One region of the Gordonia sp. DT101 genome, then DNA from elsewhere that is predicted to be linked to it. Evidence: predicted binding sites of a transcription regulator. Region 1 holds the regulator's gene; each other region holds the start of a gene.

Region 1 (4,420 bases):
GCTGACGTTCTTCGGCGTACACGGAAGTCCTCGTCTGTTGGAATCTGTGGATTTGTCTGTTGATATATCTGTGTTTACGCCTGTTTATGTTGACAAGTCAAGGTTTTCTTGTAACTTGAATCACATAACCTTCAGTGCGGGCTCATTACCCACAGGACCCGCTGTTCGAGACAGGCCGGTAAGTCCTGGGCCGGAACGGCTCGCGGACCGACGGACGGATAGGGACTTCGGTGACACAGACACAGGTTCTGCAGGGGACGCCGGTGGTGGCGGGTAAGGCCTTCGGACCGGCGATCTGGCCGGGCGCTCGTCCGGAATACGACCCGAGCGCGGCGGAGGCTGCCGTCGCCGAGGACGAGCGTGATGTCGAGACCAAGCGCTTCAGCGACGCCGCCGCGGCGGTGGCGGGACGGCTCCGGGAGCGGGCCTCGCATGCCTCGGGCGCGGCGTCGGAGGTGCTCGTGGCGACCGCGGGTCTGGCCGAGGACCGTGGTTGGGTCGGTGCGGCGTCGGCATTGATCGCCACCGGCACCCCCGCGCCGGCCGCGGCGGTGGCCGCGACCGAACAGTTCGCCGCGATGTTCACCAAGCTCGGCGGACTGATGGCCGAACGGGTCACCGATCTCAACGACGTCCGGGATCGGGTTGTCGCCGAGTTGCTCGGGGTACCCGAGCCCGGCGTACCGGAACCGCCCGTGCCGTCGGTGCTGCTCGCCGACGACCTCGCCCCGGCGGATACTGCCGGACTCGATCCGACACTGATCATCGCGTTGGTCACCCGTCTCGGAGGTCCGACGAGTCACACGGCGATCATCGCCCGTCAGTTGGGGATTCCGTGCGTTGTCGCAGTCGGCCGGCTCGCGACCGTGGCCGTCGGCACCAGAGTGCTCGTCGACGGTACGGCGGGCACTCTGGAGATCGAACCCGACGAGGCGAAGGCGCTCGCCGGTGTCGACGAGAGCCGCCGCAAAGCTGCTGCGGTGGCGTCGTGGACGGGCCCTGGGGCGACCGCGGACGGACATCGGGTCTCGGTGCTCGCGAACGTCGCCGACGGGGCGTCGGCACGGACCGCATCCGGCTATCCGGTCGAGGGGGTCGGGCTGTTCCGCACGGAGCTGGCGTTCCTCGATCGCGCCGAGGCGCCGACGATCGCCGAGCAGACGACGCTGTACCGCGAGGTGATCGACGCGTTCGCCGATCAGAAAGTGGTGATCCGGACGCTCGACGCCGGGTCGGACAAGCCGCTGAAATTCGTGACCCAACTGAATGAGGCCAATCCGGCGCTGGGCGTCCGGGGCAATCGCATCGCCATCGACCATCCCGATATCCGCGCGGTGCAGCTCGATGCGATCGCGGCCGCCGCGCAGGAGGGCGGAGCCACGCCGTGGGTGATGGCCCCGATGATCGCATCGCCTTCCGAGGCAGCGGAATTCGCGGGCGAGGTGCGTCGCCGTGGGTTGGTCGCGGGGGTGATGGTCGAGGTGCCGGCTGCCGCGATCCTGGCTGCGGCGATCCTGGCGGAGGTCGACTTCGTCTCGATCGGCACCAACGATCTGACGCAGTACACGATGGCCGCCGATCGGATGTCGGCCGAACTCGCCACGCTGACGGATCCGTGGCAGCCGGCCGCGCTCGCGCTGATCGACATGGTCGCCCGCGCCGGTCAGGCGGCGGACAAGCCGGTCGGGGTGTGCGGTGAGGCGGCCGCCGATCCGTTGCTGGCGTGTGTGCTCGTCGGCATGGGTGTCAGTTCGTTGTCCGCGGCGCCCGCCGCGGCTGCCCCGGTCGGCGCACGCCTCGCGGAGGTGACTCTCGACCAATGCCGGTCTGCCGCACAAGCGGTGCTGACGACCGCCGGTCCCGCCGAGGCCCGTGCGGTCGCGTCGGCGGCGCTCGACGGCTGACCCTCAGGCGACCCTCACACGCGCCGCATCACCGTGACGACCTTGCCGAGGATCGCGGCCTCGTCGCCGGGGATGGGATCGAAGAGCTCGTTGTGCGGCATCAGCCAGACGTGACCGTCCTTGCGCTTGAACGTCTTCACGGTCGCCTCGCCGTCGATCATTGCTGCGACGATGTCGCCGTTGTCTGCGACGTTCTGTTGCCGGACCACCACCCAGTCGCCGTCGCAGATGGCGGCGTCGATCATCGACTCGCCGACGACGCGCAGCAGGAACAGCGATCCCTCACCGACCAGTTCTCGCGGGAGCGGGAACACGTCCTCGACGGCCTGCTCCGCCAGGATCGGTCCGCCGGCGGCGATCCGACCGAGGACGGGCACGAAGGTCGGCGTGGGCAGCTCCTGACCGTCGGCGAGTCCGGCAGCGGCACCGCCCGGCGGGGTGTGGTCGCCGTCCTGGATGTTCACCGCACGCGGCCGGTTGTGATCGCGCTTGAGCAATCCCTTGCGTTCCAGGGTGCGGAGCTGATGCGCCACCGATGACGTCGAGGTCAGTCCGACCGCGTCGCCGATCTCGCGGATACTGGGCGGATAGCCACGCTCCCGCACGGACTGGCGGATGAACTCCAGGACCCCGCGCTGGCGTGCGGTGAGGGCTGTCTCCGCGAACTCGGGGTCGGCGACGACGGGTGCCGGATCGGACGACTCGTCGGGGGCGTCTACGCTCTCGTGGATCGCGCGGGAGGCTCCGCGCCGCCCGCCGGCCTTGTCGCTCATCGCTGAGTCCTTCCTGTCGGCTGTTGCATCGTCGGCTGTCGCCGAATCGGGTTCGTCTCGCAAAATTGCTGGTCGATCGCGTGTCTCACGGCCGAGGTTAACCGAACCCGCCGACAGGTTCAAACATTTGTTCGACGCGTGTCGAGACTTTGTCGGGGCATCGTGCTACAAATCGAACATGCGTTCCATCGAACATGTGATCGAGGGGACGGCCGATTCGGATCCCAGGAGGACACGATGAGCACAGCCACCTTGACCCGTGAGGCGTCGACCCGCGAGACGCTCGTGCGCGATCTGCCGAGCAGCGGGACCCGGTCCCGCGAGACACCGACGGGCGCGCCGCGACGGCCGGTCACGTCGGGCGTCGGCACGCGTCCCCGGCGCGCCGCCAGGGTCGAGCCGACCCGTCCGGCCGACCGACGTCCGGCCGGGCGTTATAACCCGGGCACGACGATCGTCGGCACCCGGTGTGCGGCACCGGCGGACGATCGGCGGGTCTATGCCCGCCGTCGTGCGGCCGCACTGGCGGTGCTGGTCGGGGGTGCACTGGCCGCGCTCGTCTGGGTCGTCGCCATCGTGGGGACGAACTACGCCGCGTCCGTCGCCCCGCAACCGGTGGGCACCGAGGTGGTGCATGTGCGGCAGGGCGACTCCCTGAGCTCGATCGCCGATCGGGTGGCGCCGGATCTGCCGCGCCAGTCGGTCATCGATCAGATCGTCGAGCGCAACGCCCTGCCCGCCTCGGGCCTCCATGTCGGGCAGGCGCTGATCGCGCCCGCATACCGCTGAGCAACGGACGGTATCCTCCATGGCACAGGTTCCAGCCGGGAACCGGCACGGCGTAGCGAGCATCCGGTGCGCCGGAGTGTCCCGAGATGTGCGTGAGGACAACATGCGCTGCCCGTTTTGTAAGAACGAAGACACCAAGGTCATCGACTCGCGTGTCGCCGATGAAGGGCAGGCGATCCGACGGCGCCGTTCGTGTGCGGAGTGTGGTCGCCGGTTCTCGACGGTGGAGAGCGCCGTGCTGTCGGTGGCGAAACGCAACGGGGTCACCGAGCCGTTCAGTCGTGAGAAGGTGATGCGCGGAGTTCGTCGGGCGTGCCAGGGCCGCGCGGTGGCCGAAGACGCGCTCGCCCAGCTCGCGCAACAGGTCGAGGATGCCGTGCGCGCATCCGGATCGGCCGAGATCCCCAGCAACGAAGTGGGATTGGCGATCCTCAAGCCGCTGCGTGAGCTCGACGAGGTGGCCTACCTCCGATTTGCGTCGGTGTACCGCTCGTTCGACTCGCTCGAGGACTTCCAGCGTGAGATCGATGACCTGCAGGGCGACTTGACGCACGGGAAGACAGTGGACGCCACGGGGTCGATCGTCTCGGAATGACGGCGCCCGGGCGATGTGCGCTCGGACATGCGCTCAGCGGAACCCGTCCAGAGAGCTCAGCGGAACCCGTCCAGAGAGCTCAGCGGAACGCGTCCAGAAAGCGGAGCGCTCGCTTCTCGGAGATCGGATAGGCGGTACCGAGGCGCTGCGAGAACAGACCGACCCGCAGTTCCTCGACCATCCAATGTGCGTACTCGTTGAAGGCATCGCGCCGACCGACGGGGAGCTGGGCGACTCGCTGATTCCAGTGCGCGATCACGCGGTCGACCGCGGCCAGGGCATCGCGATCGCGGCTCGATGATGCCAAGAGGTCGGCCAATCGGTTCTCCGCCGCCTGAAGGTATCGGGGGATCTCGGTG
Region 2 (4,420 bases), on a different contig from region 1:
ATCCGCGCCGCCTCGCCGAGGCGGCACGACTCCACCTGCGGGAGAAGTTCCTAAGGACAAAGGTCGGGATCAGCGGTGCCAACTTCGCGGTCGCCGACACCGGGAGTCTCGTGGTCGTCGAGTCCGAGGGCAACGGCCGGATGTGCCTCACCCTCCCCGAAACCTTGATCTCGGTGGTCGGTATCGAGAAGGTGCTGCCGAGTTGGTCCGACCTCGAGGTCTTTCTCCAGGTGCTGCCGCGGTCGAGCACCGGCGAACGGGAGAATCCGTACACATCGATCTGGACCGGCGTCACCCCGGGAGACGGTCCACAGAATGTGCACATCGTCCTGCTCGACAACAATCGGACCACCGTGCTGGCCGACGAGGTGGGCCGTGATGCGTTGCGGTGCATCCGCTGCTCGGCGTGCCTCAATGTGTGCCCGGTCTACGAGCGCGCAGGTGGCCACGCCTACGGCTCGGTCTACCCCGGCCCGATAGGCGCGATACTCACTCCGCAGCTACGCGGCACCGGCTCGGCTGTCGATCAGTCGCTGCCGTATGCGTCCAGCCTGTGCGGCGCCTGCTTCGACGCCTGTCCGGTGCGTATCGACATACCGGAACTGCTGGTGCACTTGCGGACCCGGGTCGTCGACGAACATCGCGGCGGACTCCCGACGGCGGAGGCCGCGGCGATGAAGGCGATGGCCTGGATGTTCGGCTCCCACAAGCGGCTGGAGGCCGCACAGAAGGCGGCGACCTCGAGCAACCGACTCTTCCGGCGGCGCACCACGATCGGGTCGATTCCAGGACCGCTGGCCGGCTGGAGTTCGGCCCGCGACATCCCGGTACCACCGGCAGAGTCGTTCCGAGACTGGTGGAAACGCGAGCGCGGTCCCCGACACGACCGGGACGGCGAGGGCGGGAGATGAGTGCGCGCGACGAGATACTCGGACGAATCCGGACCGCACTCGACGACGTCAGCGATCCCCACGTGGACGAGACGCCCGTCGACTGGGCGTACGGGCAGACGGTGAGCACCGGTGACCTCGGCCTGATCGATCGCTTCGCCGAGCGGGTGGCCGACTACCGTGCAGTGGTCGAGCAGGTGTCGGCGGACGATCTCGGCGCTGCCGTGACCGCCGCACTGTCCGACGTCGACGGACCGATCTTGGCCGACGGCGATGTCCGGAGGCGGCTCGGTCTGGACCTGAACTGGCAAACGATGACGGTCTGTCACCCGCCGAGCTCGATTCCGTGGGCGCCGTGGTGACAACCGCAACGGTCGGGATGGCCAACACCGGCACCATCGTCCTCGACCACGGACCGGGCCAGGGCCGACGCGCGGTGTCGTTGGTACCCGATGTCCACATATGCATCGTCGACGCCGATCAGGTGGTCGGCGATGTCCCCGAGGCGGTCGCCCGGCTCGTCGAGACCGGGGTCCACACGCATCCGCAGACGTGGATCAGTGGGCCGAGCGCCACCAGCGACATCGAACTCGATCGCGTGGAGGGCGTCCACGGACCCCGGACATTGCACGTGCTGATCGTGCGGTGAGCGTGTGACTCCTGTTCACTGACGTTCACTGAAGTGGCTGAATTTTCTTGCACTGCTTGCGAATTGGTCTTGTATTCGAACGTTTGTTCGACTACATTGGATGGCATGAGAACAGCGGGGGATCTCATCGGCGTCGCCGATTCGCTCAGGGAATGCCACTTCGACGACTCGACCACGGGACGTGAAGCGTACGAGGCGATGAGGTCGGTCGTGACGTTGCGCAACCTGATCGATCATCGGGCCGCCGTGCTTGCGGGCATGCTCGATCGACTCGGCATCGCGAAGGATCACGGCCGATCGACACGAGAGTTGTTGATCGTCATGGGATTCGCACCCGCCGTCGCGGCGCGATTGCTACGCGCCTCGTCATCGATGGCCTCGTTGCCGACCCTGTGCGCGCACGCCCGAGACGGCGCGATATCGGGAGAGCATGTCGATGCGATCGTCAAGGGCGTCAACCACATCGCCACCCGGTCCCCCGAGCCCGTCGACGACGAGGCACGCCATCGCCAGGTCACCGACCTCCTCGGCCAGTTCTTCTCTGGTGCCACACCCGCCGAGGTCACGGCACGCGCCCGGGTCATCGGCAATGAACTCGCCGCGCAGGTCGACGGCGGCCTTCCGGCCGCCGAGGACCGCTCGATCAACACCCTCGACCATCAGGTGACCGACGACGGCCGATTGCATGTTCTCGCCGAACTCGACGCCGAGGTCGGCGAGAAGCTCAGTTCCGCGATCGAGGAGCTGTCAGCTCCCAGGCCCGAACCCGACGGCTCACCCGACTCCCGCACCCCCGGCCGACGCCGCGCCGACGCCCTGGAGACCCTGCTCGACATCGCCGCCCGCGGCGGCGAGAACACATCCGCCCCGCGCACCCAGGTTCTGCTGACCGTCCCTGCCGACGCGCCGACACGAGCGTCATTGCAGTTCATGGGGTCCATCACCGAGGCCACGCTGCGCAGGTTGTCCTGCGACGCCACGGTGACCACCGTCCTCGTCGACGGCGAGCGGGTGCCGCTGGACATGAGCCGCGACAAGCGACTGTTCCCTGCCCACATCCGCAAGGCGCTTTACGTACGAGACCGATGCTGCGTCAAATGTGGTGCGCCGGCGAGTCGGACGCAAGCGCATCACATCAAGCACTGGGCAGATGACGGAGAGACATGCCTGGCCAACGGCTGCTTGCTCTGCCCGTCGTGCCACGCCGACGTACACCACAACGGGTGGGATGTGGTGATCGGCACAGACAGCCATCCATGGCTCATCCCGCCTGCCACGGTGGATCCCAGACGACGACCACTGCCCGCCTACAACCGACGCACGATGACCGTCGGCGACCTCCCGCTCGCCGCCTGACTCCAGCTGACCATTCACCCATGCACCCGGCAGCGCCCGGGACCGCAATCGAACCTTGACAAGTCAATAGTGTGAAACCGTAATGGCGCCAACCGGTGTCGCGTACCCGACGGCCCGTCCCGAAGCATCGGCGACTGGGTGCGCGGTAGGCGGTGCCGTGCCGCCACCCGGTGGCAGGCCACCGGCGAGACGCTCACGCCCCGATCGAGACCTCACTGACGGCGTCGACGGCCTCGGTGAACGGCGGGATGAAGAACTGTGCACCGAGGACGCAGCACGCATGTCCGCCATCGACCTCGAACCGCCGCGCTCCCGGGATCCCGTCGACGAGCAGTTGCTGACGTTCCGGCTCCACCACCCGGTCCCGGACGGAGACCACCACCGAGGTGGGCACATCGATCTCGTCGAGCCATGGGCGCGAGTCGAATTCACCGAGTCCGTCACCGAATTGCCCCATCTGCCCCAGCGGGGTGGAGAAGAACTGACGCATCGCCCACACCGCGGTGTGGGCGGAGGTGTCGTCGAGGCGTCGCGACGGTTTCGGCATGATCCGGCTCGTCGCGGTCAGCAGTCGTCCGGTCCGCTGGGCATTGGCCCGGTGCGCGGGGTCGCGGGTGCTGAAATAGGGCCCGGTCGAGCAGAGCACCAGTCCCGCGACGCGTTGTCGGTGTTGCCGCCACGTCAGCTGGGCGATGCCGCCACCCATCGAGAAGCCCGCCGCGATGAATTTGTCGATGCCGAGTGTGTCGGCCAGGGCCACCACATCGTCGGCGCAGTCCACCAGGTCGAAGCCATCCGAGCGGATGCCGCGACCGTGCCACCGCTGATCCATCGTGATGACTCGGTACCGCTGATTCAGTTCGGGGATCACCGGGTACCAACACAGCAGTCCGGTGGTCAGAACCGAATGCAGCAGGAATACCGCGGGTGCGTCCTTCGGTCCGGAATCGGTGACGTAGGTCGGCCCGCGGCCGGGGAGATCGACACTCGTGCCGGGCGGGATGTCGCGGATCGGATACGGACGTAGGACGTGCCCGAATCCACGGGCGACACCACGGGCGAACTCAGAACTCACCCTCACGACGGTACGCGGTTCTCGATGAGAAATACCTGTGGTCAGCGGTAGTCGATCACGATCCGCCCTTCGATCTTGCCCTCCTCCATCCGGCGGAACACATCGTTGATGTCCTCGAGTCGCGTTGTCGCGACGGTCGGCTTCACCAGCCCCCGCACGTAGAAGTCGAGTGCCTCGGTCATGTCCTGCCGGGAACCGACGATCGAACCCCGGATCGTGAGTCCCTTCAGCACCACGTCGAAGATCGGCGCCGGGAAGTCGCCCGGTGGCAGTCCGACGAACACGATGGTCCCGCCGCGTCGCGCCATGCCGATCGCCTGCCCGAACGCCTGCGGGTGGACAGCGGTCACGAGCACGCCGTGTGCGCCGCCGGTCTGTTCGACGATCGCTTCGGCAACATCCACCTCGGCAGCGTTCACGGTGACCTCCGCGCCCAGTTCACGGGCCAGA
Region 3 (4,420 bases), on a different contig from region 1:
GACAGGATGCGTGCGAGGTCGCCGTGCGAGTACGTGTTGAGAATGTCTGCAGCAGTGGTGGATTCGGAGGAATTCATCCGCATGTCCAGTGGCGCGTCGACCGCGTAGGCGAAACCCCGGTCGGGACGGTCGAGTTGCATGGACGACACGCCGAGGTCGAAGAGCACCGCGTCGACGAGGTCGACACCGACGTCGGTCATCACCTCGCCGATCTCGTCGAAACGGGCCTGATGAAAGGTGATCCGCTCACCGAACTCTGACAGGCGGTCGCGCGCGATGTCGAGCGCGTTGCTGTCCCGGTCGATGCCGATCACCCGGACCCGTGGATCGGCGCGCAGTATGAGCTCGGTGTGGCCGCCTGCCCCGAGCGTGCCGTCCACGAAGATCGGAGTGCCGGCGCTTCGGGGGAACGCTGCCGTGATGAGGTCGACCATGCGGTCCGCCATCACCGGCAGATGACCGAACTCGCCAGAACGGCGGGGCGCACCGCTCGGCTCCGCGTGCGGAGTGAGCCGACCGGATTCGCCGTCCGGCTCCTCGTGGCGTGCGTTCACCGACCTCCTCCTCGGACTGTGCGGTTCGATTCGTCGGTCTCGGGCGGTGAGGGCTCGCAACGGGAGGTCTCCGATGAGGCGGGGTCTCGGCCCGATCGCGCACCTGGCGTTGGGGAAGTACGCCAGGGTCGCTCCGGGCCGAGGCCTCGACCCATCCGATCCCGTATTCATCTGTCTGCCCGGGCGGTGCCTGCTAGAGCAACGCGTCCAGGGCTGCCGAGCCCGCGGCGGAGAAGTCCTCCTCGTGCTGACTCTGGTAGTCGCTCCATGTCTGCGCGTCCCAGATCTCGAGGTGATCGAACCCGCCGATCACCACGCAGTCCTTGGACAGGCCGGCATAGTTCCGGTGCTCACCGGACAAGGTGATCCGTCCCTGTCCGTCCGGCCGCTGCTCATCGGTACTCGCGAAGAAGTACCGCTGGAACGCCCGCGCCTCCGGGTTGTTCCGCGATGCCGCCATCGTCTGTTCCGCTATCGCGTCGAACTCTTCGGCCCGATACACCGACAGGCTGCGGTCCTGGCCTCGTGTGACCATCACCCCTCCTGCCAGCGCGTCGCGGAACTTGGCGGGCAACGTGAGCCGCCCTTTGTCGTCCAACTTGGGCGTGTAGGTGCCGACAAATCGCACGGACATGTCGTCACCTCCTGCCCTACTGGGTTCGACGTCCGGTTCGCCTCACCCAGTGCTGCCACAGTACCCCACTTTCCTCCACTTTCCACCCCCGACGCTCCACTTACCCTCCACAGGATCAGAAAAGTCCAGTTCAATGGCCTGATTTCGAGTGGGGAACGATCCGCGACACGGCGCGTCGCAAGCACAGGCGGGTGGTGGCAATGATGCTCAATCACATCAAAGTGCCAGGTGAGACATGAAGTCCGCCCACGGTGGGGCGTAGTGGGGCACGCCGGTGGGGCACCGTGGGGAATCGGGGTGGGGCAGGTGGGCAATCGAAGCGGGGCACCGTGGAGAAAGCGGCTGGGAGTCGCGGGACGGGTCGCCGGCCTCAACCGGCGGGCGTCGAAGCCGAAAAGACCGCACACCGAAGTGGTGTGCGGTCTGTGAACGACCTGGCGCCGGTCTCACCCGGCGGAGAATCTACTCCTGCTCGAAGCGGCGGTTGAACCGCTCTTCCATGCGTTCGGAGAACTTTCGCTTGGGTCCGCCGCCGCGGGATTCCTTGGCACCGGGGCCTTGCTCACGGTCTGCCCCCGCTGATCGACTGCCGCCGCCCCAGAGGGCGAGCAACCCGGCCCCGAACATGACGAGAAAGCCGACGAGGCTGATGATCGGGAACCCGCCGACGCGCACCTCGACGATGAGTCCACCGACGAGGAGGACCAGACCCACAACGAAGATGGCAACCGCTTGCAGGCGGCGCCGGCCGCTGGACCGTCCGAGGCGACGACGCTTGACGCTCGACGCGAACTTCGGGTCTTCGGCATACAGAGCGCTTTCGATCTGTTCGAGCATCCGCTGCTCGTGCTCCGAAAGAGGCACCGACCCTCCTAACTCCCACTCCACCGACCCGACCGCATCGCCGTTGCCGGTCCTGCGCGATGTCGACGCCGTCTGCCGCCGTCTGCGGCTTCAATTTCCCATGATACGAGCAGAATCACCCGGCGACCACCATTACCCGAGGTTGGGTCGGATCATACCGTTACGCGGTCCGGTCCGAATGCGCGGCCTGGTGGGGCAACTTGCCTTGTTCGTACGAGATCAGCAACGCCTCGACGGCATTTAGCAGGTCGATGACCCTACGGCGCATCTGCTGGACCGCGCGATCATCGATCGAGCGGATCAGGCCGGCCTCGATGTCGAGACGTATCCGCGAGCGGGCGGCGAAGTAGGCGGCGTGGTCGTCGAGCTCCGGCACCACCACCGGAACCCGATTCCAGGCGCTACGGGAATGCCTGCGTCGGACCGGCCTGTTCGTCGGTTCGTGGATCTCCAGCGCCGCGCCTGCGGCACGCAACGCGGTGAGGTAGTACTGACGGAAGCGCTCTGCGGAGTCGTCGACGCCGTCGGCGTTGTCGAACAGGTTCTGGGCGCGGTCGAGCAGGTCACGGCTACGTCCCACCACGATCGGATCGATGTCCGTCGTGGACCCGGTCGTCGGAATCGAGTTGGGCATGTCCACCTCCCCGTGGTCAGTCGGCCGTCGTTGTATGCGGTGCGACTGCTGTATACAACGTCGGCCCGACAGCAAACGCTTCCCTCGTCGCCGTCGGGCCGACGCCCGATGTCGGCCGGGTGGACAGAACAGCTTGCGGAGGCTGATTCATCGAACACCCGTTCGACATATTCAATATAGCTAGCACCTCCGTCACCTTCAAGGCGACGGCCGACCCCGATGTCCATTGTTCGACGAGAGGACAGACGTTCGTTGACGATCCGCCTCGTTGATCTGACCGGCCAGGATTCCCGGATTTGGCTCGAACCCGCCCTCGACATCTACGTGACCGCGATGAACTACCCACGCGGTACCGAGATTCACCGGGCGGCGCTCTGGCGCGACCACATCACCCGGCCCGGCTGGCGTGCGGTCGGGGCGGTGGCGACGGTGCCGGCCACGGAGATCACCTCCCCGCAGATGGTGCGTCGGCGCTTGGCCCGGCCGGTGGCCCTCGCCGACGACGAACTCCTCGTCGGGATCGCCTACGGCTATCAGGGCGCACGCGACCAGTGGTGGAATCAGCAGCTCCGCATCGGCCTGCGCCAGGCGGGACATTCCGATCCCTCCGTCGATGCGATCACCCGCGACTACTTCGAGCTCACCGAACTGCACGTGCACCCGACGGCACAGGGACGCGGCATCGGACAGTGGCTCCTCGGCCGGTTGCTCGCCGGTCGGCCCGAGTGCCAGGTGTTGCTGTCGACCCCCGAGGCGCCTGCCGAGGACAACCGCGCCTGGTCCCTGTACCGGCGAATGGGATTCGTCGACATACTGCGCCATTTCACCTTCACGGGCGATCCGCGCCCGTTCGCATTTCTGGGACGGCCGCTTCCGCTGGGCCCCGACGACCCGGCCCGGGCACGATGACCGGGCGGAATCGCCGGGCGTGAGCCCCGCCGGCGATCGAACCCATCGGCCACTCGACGCGATCGTCGTCGGGGCGGGCCACAACGGCCTGGTCGCGGCGGCCTACCTGGCCCGTGCCGGGCGATCGGTGCGCGTCATCGAACGCGACCACGTCGCCGGTGGCGCGGTCTCCACGGTCGAGCGTTTCCCCGGCTATCGGGTCGATCGCGGGTCGTCGGCGCACCTGATGATCCGCCATTCCCCCATCCTCGACGAGCTGTCTCTCGCCGATCACGGACTGCGTTACGTCGACTGTGATCCCTGGGCGTTCGCCCCCTCGACCGATCGGACCGGGCCGATCATCTTCCGCACCGACCTCGACGCCACGTGCGAGTCGATCGAGCGTGCGGTCGGGTCGGACGACGCCGAGGCCTACCGACGATTCGTCGAGGTGTGGCGACCCCGGGCCAAGTCAGTCATGCGCGCGTTCTACGCCCCGGCGGGTCCGGGACGGTTCGCTGCGGCGTTCACCGGTCTCGCGAGCACCGCCGACTCCGCCCGGACGGGACTCATCGGACACCGGACCGGTGCGATGCTCTCCCTGACGCAGGAGCTGATGTCCTCCGGCGACACCCTGCTCGACCGGTGGTTCACCTCCGAGCCACTCAAGGCCGCGCTGGCCTGGTTCGGTGCGCAGTCCGGTCCATCGATGAGCGCACCCGGTACCGCCCCGATGGTCGGCTTCGCCGCGCTCCAACACGACATCCCGCCCGGCCGCGCCATCGGTGGCAGCGGGGCACTCACCGAGGCCCTTCTCGGCCGGCTCGGGAGCGACGGCGGCGAGGT

What was found. The regulator LexA, encoded in region 1, represses DNA repair genes until DNA is damaged. The targets are predictions, from matches to a motif close to CGAACANNTGTTCG.
Region 2: a site for LexA is predicted at 1,616-1,629, ahead of ACLQ3I_RS14790 (DUF222 domain-containing protein). Genes of this name have one in related genera too.
Region 3: a site for LexA is predicted at 2,838-2,851, ahead of ACLQ3I_RS00545 (SAV_6107 family HEPN domain-containing protein). Genes of this name have one in related genera too.

Annotation. Positions count from the first base shown of each region.
Region 1 covers NZ_JBNCLX010000006.1:178,945-183,364, reverse strand. Annotated here, with positions in the region: gene ACLQ3I_RS20180 (DeoR/GlpR family DNA-binding transcription regulator) at 1-22, opposite strand, end outside; gene ACLQ3I_RS20175 (putative PEP-binding protein) at 231-1,904, shown strand; gene lexA (transcriptional repressor LexA) at 1,919-2,677, opposite strand; gene ACLQ3I_RS20165 (LysM peptidoglycan-binding domain-containing protein) at 2,915-3,466, shown strand; gene nrdR (transcriptional regulator NrdR) at 3,570-4,061, shown strand; gene hrpA (ATP-dependent RNA helicase HrpA) at 4,141-4,420, opposite strand, start outside.
Region 2 covers NZ_JBNCLX010000003.1:738,309-742,728, forward strand. Annotated here, with positions in the region: gene ACLQ3I_RS14780 (LutB/LldF family L-lactate oxidation iron-sulfur protein) at 1-911, shown strand, start outside; partial or broken gene ACLQ3I_RS14785 (LutC/YkgG family protein) at 908-1,539, shown strand; gene ACLQ3I_RS14790 (DUF222 domain-containing protein) at 1,645-2,895, shown strand; gene ACLQ3I_RS14795 (alpha/beta fold hydrolase) at 3,089-3,970, opposite strand; gene adhP (alcohol dehydrogenase AdhP) at 4,012-4,420, opposite strand, start outside.
Region 3 covers NZ_JBNCLX010000001.1:118,027-122,446, forward strand. Annotated here, with positions in the region: gene rsmH (16S rRNA (cytosine(1402)-N(4))-methyltransferase RsmH) at 1-455, opposite strand, end outside; gene mraZ (division/cell wall cluster transcriptional repressor MraZ) at 748-1,188, opposite strand; gene ACLQ3I_RS00540 (DUF3040 domain-containing protein) at 1,651-2,052, opposite strand; gene ACLQ3I_RS00545 (SAV_6107 family HEPN domain-containing protein) at 2,213-2,686, opposite strand; gene ACLQ3I_RS00550 (GNAT family N-acetyltransferase) at 2,939-3,595, shown strand; gene ACLQ3I_RS00555 (phytoene desaturase family protein) at 3,615-4,420, shown strand, end outside.